Regions from separate parts of the Streptomyces sp. NPDC028368 genome, predicted to be linked through region 1. Evidence: riboswitches for the same ligand, from Rfam matches in the RefSeq annotation. Region 1 holds a riboswitch; the other holds the start of a gene.
What was found. Region 1 has a riboswitch for S-adenosylmethionine ahead of ACZ4S3_RS05370 (aminotransferase class V-fold PLP-dependent enzyme). Riboswitches for the same ligand answer to the same signal wherever they lie in the genome.
Positions count from the first base shown of each region.

Region 1 (4,406 bases):
CCCCCTGGTCCTGGTCGCCATCGCGGTCTACCCGTTCGTCGAGTCCTGGGTCCGCGGCGACAAGCGCGAGCACCACATCCTGGACCGCCCGCGCAACGTCCCGACCCGCACCGGCTTCGGCGTCGCCTGGCTGATCGCGTACTTCGTGATGCTGATCGGTGGCGGCAACGACCTGTGGGCGACGCACTTCCACCTGTCGCTCAACTCGCTCACCTGGTTCGTCCGGATCGGCTTCTTCGTCCTTCCGGTGCTGGGCTTCATCGCCACCAAGCGGATCTGTCTGGGTCTGCAGCGGCGCGACAAGGACAAGGTGCTGCACGGCCGCGAGTCGGGCATCATCAAGCGCCTGCCGCACGGTGAGTTCGTCGAGGTCCACGAGCCGCTCGGCCAGGAGCAGCTGCACGTGCTCACCCAGCACGAGCAGCCCGCACCCCTCGAGCTGGGCCCGGAGGTCGACGAGAACGGCGTCCGCCGCAAGCTCAGCCGGTCGCAGAAGCTGCGTGCCAAGCTCTCCAAGACCTACTACGGCGAGGACAACGTCATCCCCAAGCCGACGGTCGAGGAGTACCAGGAGATCACCAGCGGCCACGGCCACCACTGATCACCGCAGCGCGCTAGCGCGCACCAGGTAGTACGCCACCCAGAGGGCCCCGTCTGACCAGTGGACGGGGCCCTCCGGCATGCCCGGGGGCTCGATAGGGTGAGGTCACAGGCAGTAGAGAAGACCAGGAGTGTGGACCATGAACGTTGTGACCCCGGTCGGCGGCGACAGCGTGGCGGCCCACACCTGGCCGGGCGTCCTCAACGCCCTGCTCGACGGCCATGACCTCGCGGCGGACGACACCGCATGGGCGATGGACAAGATCATGCGGGGCGAGGCCACCGACGCCCAGATCGCCGGCTTCGCGGTGGCGCTGCGGGCCAAGGGCGAGACCGTCGCGGAGATCTCCGGACTGGTGCGCACGATGTATGCGCACGCCCGGCTGATCGAGGTGCCCGGGCCGAGCGTGGACATCGTCGGCACCGGCGGCGACGGCGCCAAGACCGTCAACATCTCCACGATGTCCTCGATCGTGGTGGCCGGCACCGGCGCCAAGGTCGTCAAGCACGGCAACCGCGCCGCGTCCTCGGCCAGCGGCGCCTCCGACGTGCTGGAGAAGCTCGGCGTCAATCTCGACCTCACCCCGCAGCGGGTCACCGAGGTCGCCCAGGAAGCGGGCATCACCTTCTGCTTCGCGGTGAAGTTCCACCCGGCGCTGCGCCATGTCGCCAACGCCCGCGGCCAGCTCGGCATCCGTACGACCTTCAACCTGCTGGGCCCGCTGACCAACCCCGCCAAGGTCCGCGCCCAGGCCACCGGCGTCGCCGATGCGCGGATGGCGCCGATCCTGGCCGGGGTGCTGGCCGAGCGCGGCTCGTCGGCGCTGGTGTTCCGCGGCGACGACGGCCTGGACGAGCTGACCACCACCGCCACCTCCCGGGTGTGGATCGTCCGCGACGGCACGGTCACCGAGGAGCCCTTCGACCCCCGGGACGTCGGCATCGACCTCGTCCCGGTCGAGGCGCTGCGCGGCGCGGACGCCTCGTACAACGCTGATGTGGCCCGCCGGCTGCTGGACGGCGAGCGGGGGCCGGTGCGCGACGCGGTGCTGCTGAACGCCGCGGCGGCGCTGGTGGCCCTGGAGCCGTCCCAGGCGCCCCTGACGGAGCAGATCCGGGCCGGTATCGACAAGGCCGCCGCCGCCATCGACTCCGGTGCGGCCAAGCGGGCCCTGGAGCGCTGGGTGGCCGCCAGCAACGCCTGAGCGCGCCGTTACGCAGGGTGTGACGCAAGCCCCGGTCCGGTATCCGGACCGGGGCTTGCGCGTCTTTGATCGTGTGGCATCATTCTGCGCAGGTCACGAGTGACAGCGACATAGGCCCCGGCCCGCTGTCCGGCAACCCTCCGTCCGTGGCGGGGTGCCCCGGGTGATGACCAGGCCGTAGGCAGCGAGGTCTACGGCAAGCGCGGATCCCTCGCCAGGGATCCTGGTCCTCGAGGGAGCATTTTCCGTGATTCAGCGAATGCGATAGGGCCGTCGGCCCCTTTTCCGCACCCCTTTTTCTTTCCGCCGCGGCCGCTTCGCCGTGCCCTTTCGCGCACGCGCCCCTGCCCGGCCGCGGTAATTCGCTTGCCTCTCACGGGAGTTCGCCATGTCTGTTTCCGCCGTTGCCGCCGACCGTTCCGTTTGTGCCCCGCTGCCGGTTCTGGGCCGGGATGTCCTCGTCCCGCTCGTGACCGGCGGCGAGGTCGACTACGCCGCACTGGACTACGCCGCCAGCGCCCCCGCCCTGCAGCGGGTCTGGGACGACGTGGCCGCCTACGCCCCGTATTACGGCAGCGTGCACCGCGGCGCCGGATACCTCTCGCAGCTGTCCACCGACCTCTTCGAGAACAGCCGCACGACCATCGCCGACTTCCTCGGCTGCCGCGCCGACGACCAGGTGGTCTTCACCCGCTCCACCACCGACTCGCTCAACCTGCTCGCCGCCGTACTCCCGCAGAACACCCGGGTGTTCGTCTTCGAGACCGAGCACCATGCCTCGCTGCTGCCGTGGGAACAGCGCGCGGACACCGCCGTGACGTACCTGAACGCGCCGCGTACCCCGCAGCAGGCGGTGGACACCCTGGAGCAGGCGCTGGCGGCGCGGGAGCCCTACGGTCCCGCGCTGGTGTGTGTCACCGGCGCCTCGAACGTCACCGGCGAGCTGTGGCCCGTACGGGAACTGGCCGCCGCGGCACACGCCCACGGCGCCCGGATCGTCCTCGACGCGGCGCAGCTCGCCCCGCACCACCCCGTCGACATCGCGGAACTGGACGTCGACTGGGTCGCCTTCTCCGGCCACAAGCTGTACGCGCCGTTCGGCGCCGGCGTGCTGGCCGGCCGCGCGGACTGGCTGCAGGACGCCGAGCCGTACCTGGCGGGCGGCGGCGCCAGCCGTAAGGTCTCGCGGCGTACGGACGGCGGCGTGGACGTCGAGTGGCACACCACCGCCGCCCGGCACGAGGCCGGCTCGCCGAACGTCATCGGCGCCTACTCCATCGCCTCCGCCTGCCAGGCCCTGACCGAGGCCGGTTTCGACCAGCTGGTCGCCCGCGAGCAGGCGCTGATCACCCGCGTCCGGGAGGGCCTCGCCGAGGTGCCCGCGGTCAAGGTCCTCTCCCTCTTCGGCGACGACGCCCCGCGCGTGGGTGTGCTCTCCTTCGTCGTCGAGGGCTGGAACAGCTCGCACTTCGCGGCCGCGCTGTCGGCGGAGTACGGCATCGGCGTCCGGGACGGCCTGTTCTGCGCGCACCCGCTCGTCCGGACCCTGCTGGGCAGCGAGCCGCAGGAGCCGGGGGAGTGCGGCGCCCCGGAGGCGGCCCCCGGCGAGCGCTCCCTGAACGCCATCCGCGTCAGCCTGGGCGTTGGCACGCCGGATGAGCACGTCGACCGCTTCGTCCGCGCGGTCAAGGAACTGGTGGCAGACGGCGCGCGGTGGAACTACCGCACGGAGGACGGCCGTTGCGTTCCCGCGCGGAGCGCGGGGTAGTTCTCCCCACGTTGTCGGCTTTCCCGCCGTGGTGGTTTCGCGTCGTTGCTCCCCCACTGCCTAAAGGGCGTGGGAGGTACCCCCACGCGGCGGGCGTGGGTTTGTCGGGTGCGGTGCCACGCCTCCGGACTCCGTCCTGCGGCGCGGCCCCTCCCACGGGTGGGTGGAAAAAGGCGGGTCGGTGGGGGCGTGCGTTGAGGGTTTGTTGCGCCTGTGATCCACAGGGCGCGGCTGACCACTGACGTGCATGCCCACCGGCCTTTCTTTTTCCCACCCTCAACGGGGAGGGGGCGGGCCGTAGCGGCGGAGCCGTGTAGGTCCGGTCCCGCAGCCGAACAGCCCCGCGCAGCGGACACCGCCCGCCGCGTGGGGGTACCTCCCACGCCCTTTAGGCAGTGGGGGAGCAACGGCGACAAAGCCACCACGGCGGGACGGCCGACAACGTGGGGCCAAAGCCAAGCGCAGCGGCTACGCGTCAAGGCCAATCGAGAAGGCGGCCTCGAGGTCGTGCTGGGAGTACGTGCGGAAGGCGATGTGCGTCTCGGTGGAGGCGACGCCGGGGACCTTGCTGATCCGGCCGGGGATGACATCGGCGAGGTCGTCGTGGGCGGGGACCCGCACCATCGCGATCAGGTCGTGCGCACCGGTGACGGAGTAGACCTCGCTGACCCCCTCCAAGGCGGCGATCTTCTCGGCGATCTCCGGGATCTGGTCCACGCTGGTCTTGATGAGCACGATCGAAGTGATCACGGCTGGCTCTCTCCCTCGGTCGCCGGTTCGTTCCCCCTGGTGGCCCCCACACTATCCCTCCCGTAGCGCACCCACGCGTACAG
Region 1 covers NZ_JBVHTY010000002.1:412,322-416,727, forward strand. The annotation lists gene qcrB (cytochrome bc1 complex cytochrome b subunit) at 1-601, shown strand, start outside; gene trpD (anthranilate phosphoribosyltransferase) at 741-1,805, shown strand; SAM riboswitch class IV at 1,897-2,014, shown strand; gene ACZ4S3_RS05370 (aminotransferase class V-fold PLP-dependent enzyme) at 2,194-3,573, shown strand; gene ACZ4S3_RS05375 (Lrp/AsnC family transcriptional regulator) at 4,042-4,323, opposite strand; gene ACZ4S3_RS05380 (rhomboid family intramembrane serine protease) at 4,320-4,406, opposite strand, start outside.

Region 2 (4,406 bases), on a different contig from region 1:
CGCCTCAGGCGGCCACCCGGACCATGTCCGCCTGCGGCCCCTTCTGGCCCTGCGAGATCTCGAACTCGACTCGCTGACCCTCCTCAAGGGTGCGGTAACCGTCCATCTGGATCGCGCTGTAGTGGACGAATACATCCGCACCACCGTCGACCGCGATGAAGCCGTACCCCTTCTCCGCGTTGAACCACTTGACGGTGCCCTGAGCCATGCCTAACTCCCCTATTACTGGCCCTTGCGCAGGACCGCACTCCGCGGACCCGGGTCAGACCTCACCCCCCGAGAGGCCCGCGGGGTGTGCGCCGGAACGCGTCGACCGCCGCTGAATGTATCTGCACCAATGCCCAGCGCAACAGGTCAATCGGACGAGAATTATGGCGCCGGAGAATCGGCAATTATGCGGTGAAGTCCCGTTACGCCGGGGCAAGTCGGGCCGGGCATAGCTCAGATATCCGGCAAATGCTGCACACGCTTTGGGCACAACTGATCGCGATCACATATGCGTTCGGCACGCGCGCAGAGTTGCACGAGGGTCATACGGGAGTGGTACGAGGGCTCGCACGAAGGAGATCGCCCTCATGGTATCGCCTTTCACGACACGGAATTGCCCCATCCGCTTTTGGGCGGATGGGGCAATTTCCGTCACTCAAGGCGAGAGATGGCGCATTTCAGCGCCTGAGCCGCGGCTGGTCGCCGGCCCTTCAGCAGCCTCCGGCCACCGCCGGGATGATGGAGATGCCCGCGCCCTCCGGCGTCGGCGTCTCCAGGCCCTGCTCGAAGCGGACGTCGTCGTCGTTGACGTAGACGTTCACGAACCGCCGCAGCTTGCCCGCGTCGTCCAGCACTCGGGCCGCGATGCCGGTGTGGTTCTTCTCCAGGTCGGAGATCACCTCGGAGAGGGTCGCGCCCTCGGCGGGCACCTCGGCCTGGCCACTGGTGTAGGTGCGGAGGATGGTGGGGATGCGGACCTTGACGCTCATGGGTTCTGCCTTCCAGCGACTGCGGGATACGAGTTCAGGAGGTGCGGGCGGACCGGGGCTCAGCCGGCCAGACCGGCCGCGCGGAACGCGTCCAGGTTGGGCCGGATGGTGGCCGTGGGCCCGGATGCGACGGCGTCAAGCGTCTTGAGGCCGTCACCGGTGTTGAGGACGACGGTGGTCAGGGTCGGGTCGAGCAGACCTTCCTCGATGAGCTTCTTGGTGACGCCGACGGTCACACCGCCCGCGGTCTCCGCGAAGATCCCCTCCGTCCGCGCCAGCAGCCTGATGGCGTCCACGACCTGCTCGTCGTTGACATCCTCCACCGCACCGCCCGTACGGCGCGCGATGTCCAGGACATACGGCCCGTCGGCCGGGTTGCCGATCGCCAGCGACTTGGCGATGGTGTTCGGCTTCTGGGGGCGTACGACGTCGTGCCCGGCCTTGAAGGCGGCCGAGACCGGCGAGCAGCCCTCCGCCTGGGCGCCGAAGATCTTGTACGGCTTGTCCTCGACCAGGCCGAGCTGGATCAGCTCCTTGAGCCCCTTGTCGATCTTCGTCAGCTGCGAGCCGGACGCGATGGGGATGACGATCTGGTCCGGGAGCTGCCAGCCCAGCTGCTCACAGATCTCGTACGCCAGCGTCTTGGAACCCTCGCCGTAGTACGGACGGAGGTTGACGTTCACAAAGCCCCAGCCCTCGCCGAGCGGGTCGCCGATGAGCTCCGAGCAGAAGCGGTTGACGTCGTCGTAGTTGCCCTCGATGCCGACCAGGTCGCCGCCGTAGACCGCGGCCATGACGACCTTGCCGGCCTCCAGGTCGTGCGGGATGAAGACGCAGGACTCGAAACCGGCACGCCGGGCCGCGGCGCCGACCGCGCCCGCGAGGTTGCCGGTGGAGGAGCAGGAGAGCGTGGTGAAGCCGAAGGCGCGGGCGGCCTCGACGGCGATCGCGACGACACGGTCCTTGAAGGAGTGCGTCGGGTTACCGGAGTCGTCCTTGACGTACAGACCGCCGGTGACACCCAGCTCGGCGGCGAGCCGGTCGGCCTTGACCAGCTTCGTGAAGCCGGGGTTCAGGTTCGGCTTGTCGGCCACATCGGCGGGGACGGGCAGCAGCGGGGCGTAGCGCCAGATGTTGTTCGGGCCGGCCTCGATCCGCTTCTTCAGCCCTTCGGGGTCGCCGCTCGGCAGGTCGTACGCCACTTCGAGCGGCCCGAAACATTCCTGGCACGCGAAGATCGGGCCGAGCGGGAAGCGCTGTCCGCACTCGCGGCAGGAGAGGGCGACGGCCGGACCCAGAGCGACGGCGGACGCGTTCTCGGTGACATCGGCGTTTTCGGTAACTTGCACAGCCATGGAGGCGAGGCCCTTTCTCCTCATCTTCCTCGCGACGCATCTCGTCGCGAGACGGATTTGGCACCTTCCCTAGCCGGGAGCCTCGCGCGCGCTGTAGCTGCGGCGGAGACCGGCTGGAGGGTTGCCGGGGCTTCAACGGGCCGTATCCCTCTGCCCCTCTGGATGAGCGGTATGGCACTGGGCCGAAACCCAGGCGTTTATGGCGGTGACCCCGGCATGCGACGGTCATCCGCGTTGTTCAAGACTGTAACCGAAGGCACTGACGGTTGAGATAGTCGTCCGAACCGCGAGATGGATCACACAGCGGCCGCAGATCCGGCGGCCACCGAGGAGTCGTAGACGTGCTGGAAGAGGTGGAGCGCTGGCTCAGCAGCCGCTCCTGGTCGGCGGCCGACCGCCCCCTCGGGCAGCTGCTGGAGGCGAAGCGCCAGACCGGCCAGACGGTCAGCGTCGTCCTGCCCGCCCTGAACGAGGAGGCGACGGTCGGCGCCATCGTCGCGGCGATCCGCCAGGACCTGATGACCGATGCGGTGCCCCTGGTGGACGAGCTGGTGGTGCTGGACTCCGGCTCCACCGACCGTACCGCCGAGGTCGCGGCGGCAGCCGGTGCCCGTGTCGTCCACCGGGACGCCGTACTGCCCCGCATCCCGGCGCTCCCCGGCAAGGGCGAGGTGCTGTGGCGTTCGCTGCTTGCCACCACTGGCGACATCGTCTGCTTCACCGACGCCGACCTGCGCGCCTTCTCGTCCACCTTCGTCTCCGGCATCGTCGGCCCGCTGCTGACCGACCCCGGCGTCCACTTCGTCAAGGCGATGTACGACCGCCCCCTGGAGGCCGGCGGCCACCGGGACGGGAGCGCGGACCGCGGCCCGATTGCGGGCGGTGACCAGGGAGGACGGGTCACGGAGCTGGTGGCCCGGCCGCTCCTCAACCTCCACTGGCCGCAGCTGGCCGGGTTCGTCCAGCCCCTGGGCGGCGAGTACGCGGCCCGCCGCTCCCTCCTGGAACGCCTCCCCTTCCCGGTGGGCTACGGCGTGGAGCTCGGCCTCCTGGTCGACGCCCTGCACACGGTCGGCCTGGACGCCCTCGCCCAGGTGGACGTCGGCGTCCGCAAACACCGCCACCAGGACAGCCAGGCCCTCGGCCGGATGGCCGCCGCCATCTACCGCACCGCCCAGCTCCGCCTGACCCGCGGCCATCTCATCCGCCCCCGCCTCACCCAGTTCGAGCGCGGCGAGAACGGCTTCGTCCCACGGACGACGGCCGTGGACACCGAGGAACGCCCGCCGATGGCGGAGATAAGGGAGTACGCGGAGCGGCGGGCGGCCTGAACCGCATCCCCTCGGCTGGTTTCCGTACGTTTGCGCGGATCCGTTGCGGGTTACCTTCGCGACATGGTCTCCGAGACGGTCGCCGAGCGCAGTGTGGTCCAGTCAGGTGCCGAGGTTCTGGTCGCGTCCAATCGCGGTCCGGTCTCCTACGCCATCGGGGAGGGCGGCGCGCTGACCGCCAAGCGGGGCGGCGGCGGGCTGGTGTCCGGGCTGTCGGCCATCGGGCCCGATACGGATGCGCTGTGGGTGTGTGCGGCGCTCGGCGAGGGCGACCGGGAGGCCGTACGGCGGACGGGGGGTGCCCTCGATCCCGCGGATACCGGCGGACAGCGTGTCCGGATGCTGGATATCCCGGCGGATGTGTATGCGGCCGCCTACAACGGAATTGCCAATTCCGTGCTCTGGTTCGTCCATCACATGCTGTATCAGACGCCGCTTGAGCCGGCATTCGACACGGAATTCCGTGTGCAATGGGCGTCGTACGAGGCGTACAACGCGGCCTTTGCGGAGGCGCTGGCCGAGTCCGCGGCGCCCGGTGCGGCCGTTCTCGTGCAGGACTATCACCTGGCGCTGGTACCGGGAATGCTCCGCGAGCGCCGCCCTGACCTGCGGATCGCGCATTTCTCGCACACGCCGTGGGCGCCCGCCGAATACTTTGCGATGCTGCCCGATGACGTCCAGCGGAAGCTGGCGATGGGCATTCTCGGCGCGGACCGGGCGAATTTCCTGACCGAGCGGTGGGC
Region 2 covers NZ_JBVHTY010000013.1:161,145-165,550, forward strand. The annotation lists gene ACZ4S3_RS27850 (cold-shock protein) at 5-208, opposite strand; gene ACZ4S3_RS27855 (MoaD/ThiS family protein) at 699-977, opposite strand; gene thrC (threonine synthase) at 1,037-2,332, opposite strand; SAM riboswitch class I at 2,350-2,501, opposite strand; gene ACZ4S3_RS27865 (glucosyl-3-phosphoglycerate synthase) at 2,674-3,663, shown strand; gene ACZ4S3_RS27870 (alpha,alpha-trehalose-phosphate synthase (UDP-forming)) at 3,727-4,406, shown strand, end outside.
Region 2: another riboswitch for S-adenosylmethionine. It lies ahead of thrC (threonine synthase); the one in region 1 lies ahead of ACZ4S3_RS05370 (aminotransferase class V-fold PLP-dependent enzyme).